Linked DNA regions of Sphingosinicella sp. BN140058. The protein of the gene in region 1 interacts with the protein of each later gene in a pairwise test. Links are inferred from orthologs where the notes say so. Each region holds a gene or a part of one and is shown on either strand. Other genes may lie near its edges.

Region 1 (4,304 bases):
AGCGGCGGTTCATGATCCCGTAGGCGCTCTCGTCTTCCTTCACGACGTAGCCCTTGCGGAAGATGTCGTCGCCTTCCGCCAGGCAGTCGCGAAGCTCGCTGACGATCGGACCGCGGTCTGGGCGAGCGGCGAGTTCGCGCGCCGCATAGCCTTCGAGCAGGCAACGTATCTCGGTGGCCCGGAAGCTGTCCTCGACGCTGAAGCCCCGCACCGCCCAGCCGCGCTTTCCGGCCGGCTCGAGCAGCCCCTCCATTGCCAGCGCGGGCAGAGCGTTGCGCACCGGCGTGCGCGACACGCCCAGACGTTCGGCCAGCGCGGCTTCTGCGACCCGGGTTCCAGGTGCGATCGTGCCTTCCACGATCAGCTCACGAATTCGCTGCGCTACCGGACTTTCCACGCGCTCTCCCAAATCTGTTGCCATGTGCGGCTTTGTGACGCCCCTTGCTAGGAGGGAAGGTCGCCCGCCGCAACATGGGATACAATTTGCGTTGTGCCGCTCGAATGCGGTCGCATAATCGCGCGTATGAGCGCGCAGACCCTTTCCAAGCCCTTGGATGCCACCCGCCTGATTGCGGATGCGCGGCGAATCACGGTCAAGGTCGGATCGTCGCTGTTGATCGACTCGGGTAGGGAAGACGTGCGCCGCGCCTGGCTGCGCACCCTTGGTGCGGACCTCGCCGCTCTGCGAAACGGCGGCAAGCAGTTGGTCGTGGTCTCCTCCGGGGCCGTGGCGCTTGGCCGCGGCAAGCTTGGCCTCAAACGCTCTGCCCGGCTCGACATCAAGCAGGCCGCCGCCGCTGCGGGCCAGCCGCGGCTGATGGCCGCCTGGGACGAGGCCATGGGCGAAGCCGGGATCCCGACGGCGCAATTGCTGCTCACCGTCGAAGATACCGAGTCGCGGCGCCGCTGGCTGAATGCGCGCGCCACGATCGAAGTGCTGCTGGCCGAAGGCGCGCTGCCGGTGGTCAACGAGAATGACAGCGTCGCGACAGAGGAATTGCGGTACGGCGACAACGATCGGCTGTCAGCACGGGTCGCTCAGATGGTGCGCAGCGACGTGCTGATCCTGTTGTCCGACGTCGATGGCCTCTACACCGCCGATCCGAGCCGCGATCCGGCCGCCGAGCACCTGCCTCTGGTCGAGGAGATCGACGCCAGGATAGAGGGCTTCGCCGGCGGTGCCGGCAGTGCCGGAGTCGGCACCGGCGGCATGCGCACCAAGATCGCCGCCGCGCGGATCGCCCGCGGCGTCGGCTGTGCGACAATCATCGCCAAGGGTCAGGATCCGCACCCGCTCCGTGCGCTCGGCGACGGAGCCCGCGCCACCGTGATCGCAGCCTGTGGCTCTCCCGCCGGCGCCTACAAGCAGTGGATCGCCGGCACGCTCACTCCGGCCGGCGCTCTCGTCATCGATGCGGGCGCGGTGCGCGCCTTGCTCGGCGGCAAAAGCCTGCTCCCCGCGGGCGTCCGCCGGGTCGACGGCGAGTTCGAGCGCGGCGTCTGTCTGCGCGTGCTCGATCCCGACGGGCGGGAGGTCGCCCGCGGCCTCACCGCCTACACGTCGGCGGAGGCCGGTGCGGTGCAGGGCTACGTCAGCACGCTGATCGCCGATCGCCTGGGCTATGCGGGCCCCGACGAGATCATTCACCGCGACGATCTGGTGCTGATGTGATGCGGACCGAGATGGAGAATATGGGCCGCGAGGCGCGGAGCGCCGCGTCGGTGCTGCGCACCCTGTCGGCCGACGTCCGGTCGGCCGCGATCCGTGGGATGGCGCGCCGCGTCCGCACCCATGCGGCGGCCATCCTCGCTGCCAATGCGAAGGATGTTGCCGCAGCCAGCGGAATGGTCGACCGGCTGCGCCTCGACGAGGCGCGACTGGAAGGGATCGCCGTCGCGATCGAGGAAGTTGCCGCGCTCCCAGATCCGGTCGGCGCCGAGATCGCCCGATGGCAGCGGCCGAACGGCCTCGACATCGCCCGGGTGCGAACTCCGATCGGCGTGATCGGCATGATCTACGAAAGCCGGCCCAACGTCACCGCCGACGCCGCCGCAATCTGCCTTCGCTCCGGCAATGCGATCATCCTGCGGTCCGGTTCGGAAGCGTTGCGAAGCGCCCGCGCCATCCACCTCGCCCTTGCGGAGGGTCTCGCCGAATCGGGTTTGCCCGCAGGCGCAGTCCAGATCGTGCCGACCGCCGATCGTGCCGCGGTCGGGATGATGCTCGAAGGGCTGGCGGGCGCGATCGATCTGATCATTCCGCGCGGCGGCAAAGCCCTGGTCGAGCGGGTCAGCCGCGAGGCCCGGGTGCCGACGCTCGGCCATCTCGAGGGCATCTGTCACACCTATGTCCACCAGTCGGCGGACCCGGCCAAGGCCGCGGCGATCGTCGCCAATGCCAAGATGCGCCGAGTCTCGGTCTGCGGCTCCACGGAAACGCTGCTGATCGACCGGAGCGTCGCCGCGAGTCTGTTGCCCCAAATCGCGCAGGCGCTCGAGGGATGCGAATTGCGCGGCGATGCCGAAGCGCATGCCCTGGTTCCCATGACGGCCGCAAACGAGGCGGATTGGAGCACCGAATATCTGGCGCCGATCCTTTCGATCCGAGTCGTCGACGGACTTGACGCCGCGGTCGCGCACATCGCCCGCTACGGCACCGGACATACCGAGGCGATCGTCGCCGAGGATGCGGCCGCGGCCGAGCATTTTCTCGACACGGTCGACAGCGCGATCGTGATCTGGAACGCGTCGACCCAGTTTGCCGACGGCGGCGAGTTCGGCTTCGGCGCGGAGATCGGGATCGCGACCGGCAAGCTCCACGCCCGCGGCCCGGTCGGCCCCGAACAGCTAACGACGTTCAAATATTGCGTCCGCGGCACCGGCCAGACACGGCCGTGACCAGAGGTCTCGGCTCGTTTGTATCCCAAAGGGCCCGTGCAACGCCCCGATTAGGTGTGGGGTGTCGATTTCCTGTTGACCTTTGGTGTGGATCACGGCATTTTTGGGATCCCAAGTTTAGGAATCACCTCGTGCGCCTTCGTCACGCCATGCCGATCGATCGCTGCGCCTCGGGCGCCGACGCCGACATGCGCTCGGTCGTCGTCACGATGATGATTATTAGCACCATCACCACCCCGGCCCGGGGGGCGAGCGGCTGACGCGGTTTCACAACCAGGTTTCACCGACCCGCTCTCCCCTCAGGCGAGCGGGTCTTTTTTTGCCTACCATCACCAGAAAGCGAACTTCCCATGGCCAATGACGACAAAGCCGGCGCGACACGCCTCTGCGTCCTGAAATTCGGCAGCTCGGTGCTCGGCACCGAAGCCGATTATCCGGCGGTGGCGCTCGAGATTTACCGGCATGTGCGCGATGGCGAGAAGGTGGTGGCGGTGGTCTCGGCCCTCGCGGGGCAGACCGATTCGCTGCTCGAGCAGGCCGAGCGCGTCGGCGGCGCGGCACCGGATGGTCTGGTGGCGCGGCTGGCCCGCGTCGGCGAACTTCATTCCGCTGCGTTGATGGCGCTTGCGCTCAGCAAGGTCGGTGTCCGCGCCTGCACGATGGATCCGGACGAGATGGGCCTCGTGGCCGAAGGCGCTCCGCTCGATTCGAACCTCGTCGGCCTCGACTCGGCGGCGGTCTGGGCGAAGCTGGAGGCACACGAAGTCGTCGTCGTTCCCGGCTTTACCGCGCAGCATGCCGAGCATGGCGTGGTCACCCTTGGACGCGGCGGGACCGATCTCAGCGCCGTCTTTTTCGCTGCGCGTCTCGATGCCCACCGTGTGCGCCTGATCAAGGATGTCGATGGCGTCTATGCGGAAGATCCGGCCAAGAACCCGGGTGCCCAGCGTTTCTCCCAGATGAGCTATGCCGAAGCTGCCGAGGCGAGCTCGGGTTTGATTCAGCCGAAGGCGATCCGTGCCGCCGAATTGGAAGACGTGCTGATCGAGGTGGCCGCGCTCGGATCGGCCGAAGCGACCACGATCGCCCATCTTCCCGCGCTCAAATCCTGCCCGCCCAAGCCCGAGCGGCTGCGCGTCGCACTGCTCGGCTGCGGCGCGGTTGGCGCAGGCGTACTCGGCTACCTGCAGTCCCTGCCCGATCTGTTCGAAGTCAATCCGGTGCTGGTCCGCCGGCCCGCTAAATATGGCGAGCCGGGGCGCTACACCGCCCAGCTTTCCGAGGCGCTCGCCGGCAAGCCTGATCTCGTCGTGGAATTGCTCGGCGGCGCCGATCATCCGGCCGAGCTGATGCTGGCCGCGCTTCACGACGGTGCCCAGGTGGTGACCGCGAACAAGGCCGCGGTC
Region 2 (3,366 bases), 1.5 Mb from region 1 along the record:
TGTCGCGCATCACCTGCTCGGGAAATTCGATGAGATAGGGATGCTGCACGGCATCGTCGGCCGTCAGCGGACGCAGCGGAGGCGAATCCCACGCATGCAGGTGCATCCCGATCTCCCCGACGCCCCGCTGCAATATGTCTCGTCCAAGTTCCTGGAATGCAGGACTATTGGCCATCTCCCAATTGACCAGATAGGTCGGCCTGAACCCGTAACACTCGCAAAGATACTGAAACCTCGACAGATATTCCGCATTCCGGGTTTCACCGGTCGACGGCCGCAACCAGGCGTTGTCGCCCTCCGTATCAATTGTTATCTGGAATGCAGGAACTTGCGCATTCATCGCCAGACTATCCCTTCCATTCTGAAGAGCATCGCCTTGAAAGGCTACGGACCGGGTTGCGGGCGCTCAATGGAAATTATGACCTGACAGCTACCCATAGTGGTTATTTCGAATGGGTCATCGAAACCTTATGGTTCGGCGCCATCCAAGCCGAGGATCAACCGTGTCTCAGCCTTTCGACAGCGGCTGGCAGGATTGTCAGCGAAGTGCAGGTGACGATCCACGCTTCATCCCCGAACGGATCGCGCTCGTCCTGTCCGGTCTTGCCGCGGGGGGTACCGAACGTGTCGTCTGCAGTCTCGCAACCCACTGGGCGCGCGCCGGGCGCCAGGTCTCCGTGATCTCGCTCGACGACGAGACCACCCCTTCTTATTACCACTACCCGCCGGACGTCGAGATCGTGCGGCTTGGCCTCACACCAAGGCCGAGGCCACCCCTCTCAGCTGCGCTGGCGATCTTCAGGCGGGCAAGGGCGATACGCCGCGCGCTGAAGGCGATCTCTCCCGATATCGCGCTGTCCTTCCTCACCCGGCAGAATGTGCTGACGCTTGCAGCGACGGCCGGCATGCGCCTGCCCGTCATCGTCTCCGAACGCAGCAACCCGGATCGCCAACATCCGGGCGCTGTCTGGGACTGGCTCAGAAATGGGCTCTATCCCAGGGCGCAGCGGCTGGTGGTGATGACGGAAGGGGCACGCGACTGCTTCGGCCCCCGTCTCGCCGGAATGGCGAGCATCGTTCCAAATCCGGTGGTCCTCCCGGCGGGCTGGACCTGCCGCCGGGGCGGCTCGCGGGTCGTCGCAGTCGGCCGACTGGAGCCGGTCAAGGGCTTCGATCTGCTGATCAGAACCTTCGCCGCGATCGCCCCGGCGCATCCGGACTGGACACTCACCATCTGGGGAGAAGGTCCCGAGCGCGCAAACCTCGAGCAGATTCGCACCGAACTCGGTCTGGACGACCGGGTCTCGCTGCCCGGGGTGACGTCCACGCCCGGTGCCTGGATCGAGACGGCTGACGTCTTCGTCCTCACCTCCCACTATGAAGGCTGGCCCAACGCGCTCGCCGAAGCCATGGCTGCCGGCATTCCGGTCGTGGCGCTCGATTGTCCTCACGGCCCCGCGGAAATGATCCGGCATCGGCACACGGGCCTGCTCGTCAGCCCCGCCGAGCCCGGGCGACTGTGCGAGGCGCTCGACGAGATCCTTGGAAGTCACGCCCTTCGCGAGACGCTCGGCGCGGCCGCCGCGATCAGCGCTTCCCGCTTCGAGCCGGACCAGGTCATGGCGGGGTGGGACGCCGTGGTCTCGTCCGCCATGGCACGGGTCCAGGCGAGGATCCGGCATCGCCGCCGGCGAGATCGCCGTCCGGAGCTGACTGCCGGTTTGGCCAAGCCATAAAATCGCCGGGGGCACGCAGGATCCTCTGCCGGGCCACATCGACATGGCCTGACGGGATCAGGATATGAAGCTGCGAACGAACGGACTGACCGGCGCCTCCTGGATGATGGCGGGCGTGTCGAACTGCTCGATGCGGCCGCCGTTCAGCACCGCCACCCGATCGGCGAGCGCAAAGGCCTCCTCATGGTCGTGGGTCACGAAAATCGTGGTGAGACCGATTTCGTCATGGATGCGCCGCAATGCGCCGCGAAGCTCCCGCCTGACCCTCGTATCGAGTGCGCCGAACGGCTCATCGAGCAGCAGGATCTGCGGATCCCTGGCAAGCGCCCGTGCCAGGGCCACACGCTGGCGCTGCCCCCCCGAAAGCTGGGCCGGATAACGGGTGCCGCAACCGTCCAGCTGAACGAGCCTGAGCAGTTCATCGACCCGCGCCGAGATCCACGCCTTCGACGGCCGCTTGGCGCGCGGCAGGATATCGAGCCCGAAGGCGATATTCCGTTCCACCGTCATGTGACCGAACAGCGCATAATGCTGGAAGACGAAGCCGATGCCCCGCTTCGCCGCCGGCCGCCCGGTCACGTCCTGGCCGGCGAATATGATCCGGCCGGTATCGGCAAAGTCGAGACCCGCGATGATCCTCAGGAGGGTCGTCTTGCCGGACCCGGAGGGACCGAGAAGCGCCACGAACTCTCCAGCGAGGACGTCGAGCGAGACCCCGTTCAGCGCGGGATAGGCCGAGAAGTGCTTCACGGCCTCCTCGACATGGATGGACATCTCAGTGACCGCGCGCGGCAAGCAGGTGCCGGTGCCGCCACTCGAGATAGCTTTTGAGAGCGAGCGTGACGAGGGCGAGGAAGGCGAGGAGCGAGGCGACCGCGAAGGCGGCAACGAAATTATATTCATTGTAGAGAACCTCCACCTGAAGGGGCATGGTATTCGTCTCGCCACGTATGTGGCCGGAGACGACGGAAACTGCGCCGAACTCACCCATTGCGCGCGCATTGGCGAGAAGAACCCCGTAGAGCAGCCCCCAGCGCACGTTCGGCAGGGTCACGTGCCACAGGACCTGCCAGCCGGACGCGCCGAGCGAGAGAGCGGCTTCCTCATCGGCCCGTCCCTGCTCTTCCATCAAGGGGATCAGCTCGCGGGCGATGAACGGAAAGGTCACGAAGATGGTCGCCAGAACCATTCCGGGAACGGCGAACAGGATTCGGACGCCATGATCCTGCAGCCAGGCACCGAACCAGCCCTGTCCGCCGAACAACAGGACGAAGATGAGGCCGGCGACGACGGGAGAGACGGAGAAAGGAAGATCGATCAGCGTCGTCAGCAACGCCTTCCCCCTGAAATCGTGCTTGGCGATCGCCCAGGATGCCGCAATGCCGAAGGCGAGGTTGAGCGGGACCGCGATCGCCGCCACGAGGAGCGTCAGCCGGATCGAGGACAATGCGTCGGGCTCCGTCACGGCTTCGATCCAGGCGCGCGCGCCGTCGCCGAAAGCCTCGGCGAACACTGCGCCGAGCGGCACCAGCAGGATCAGCGCGACATAGAGCAGGGCGAGCAGGATGAGGGCGCCCCTGGCCGGCCGGCTCTCCTGCAGCGGATCGGGGCGAGTCATGCGGCTCTCCTG

The links. The genes of interacting proteins can lie anywhere in the genome.
Region 2: the proteins of ETR14_RS10290 (region 1) and ETR14_RS17225 interact in binary tests that used the Escherichia coli proteins (3 or more experiments, as listed by UniProt). The link is inferred for Sphingosinicella sp. BN140058 from one-to-one orthologs.

Annotation. Positions count from the first base shown.
Region 1 is NZ_CP035501.1:2,292,200-2,296,503, reverse strand. The notes cover bases 786-3,784. They hold ETR14_RS10290 (glutamate-5-semialdehyde dehydrogenase), read left to right. Parts: upstream 786-1,671; coding sequence 1,672-2,898; downstream 2,899-3,784. Other genes in these bases: ETR14_RS10285 (homoserine dehydrogenase), read left to right, coding at 3,249-3,784; ETR14_RS29535 (hypothetical protein), read left to right, coding at 3,030-3,158; proB (glutamate 5-kinase), read left to right, coding at 786-1,672. In the rest of the region: ETR14_RS10300 (GntR family transcriptional regulator), read right to left, coding at 1-397; more of proB, read left to right, coding at 524-785; more of ETR14_RS10285, read left to right, coding at 3,785-4,304. UniProt on the Escherichia coli protein: Catalyzes the NADPH-dependent reduction of L-glutamate 5-phosphate into L-glutamate 5-semialdehyde and phosphate. The product spontaneously undergoes cyclization to form 1-pyrroline-5-carboxylate.
Region 2 is NZ_CP035501.1:3,835,177-3,838,542, reverse strand. Bases 653-3,366 are described here. They hold ETR14_RS17225 (sulfate/molybdate ABC transporter ATP-binding protein), read right to left. Parts: upstream 2,511-3,366; coding sequence 1,794-2,510; downstream 653-1,793. Other genes in these bases: cysT (sulfate ABC transporter permease subunit CysT), read right to left, coding at 3,351-3,366; cysW (sulfate ABC transporter permease subunit CysW), read right to left, coding at 2,512-3,354; ETR14_RS17230 (glycosyltransferase family 4 protein), read left to right, coding at 653-1,736. Outside these bases: ETR14_RS17235 (hypothetical protein), read right to left, coding at 1-106; more of ETR14_RS17230, read left to right, coding at 504-652. UniProt on the Escherichia coli protein: Part of the ABC transporter complex CysAWTP involved in sulfate/thiosulfate import. Responsible for energy coupling to the transport system.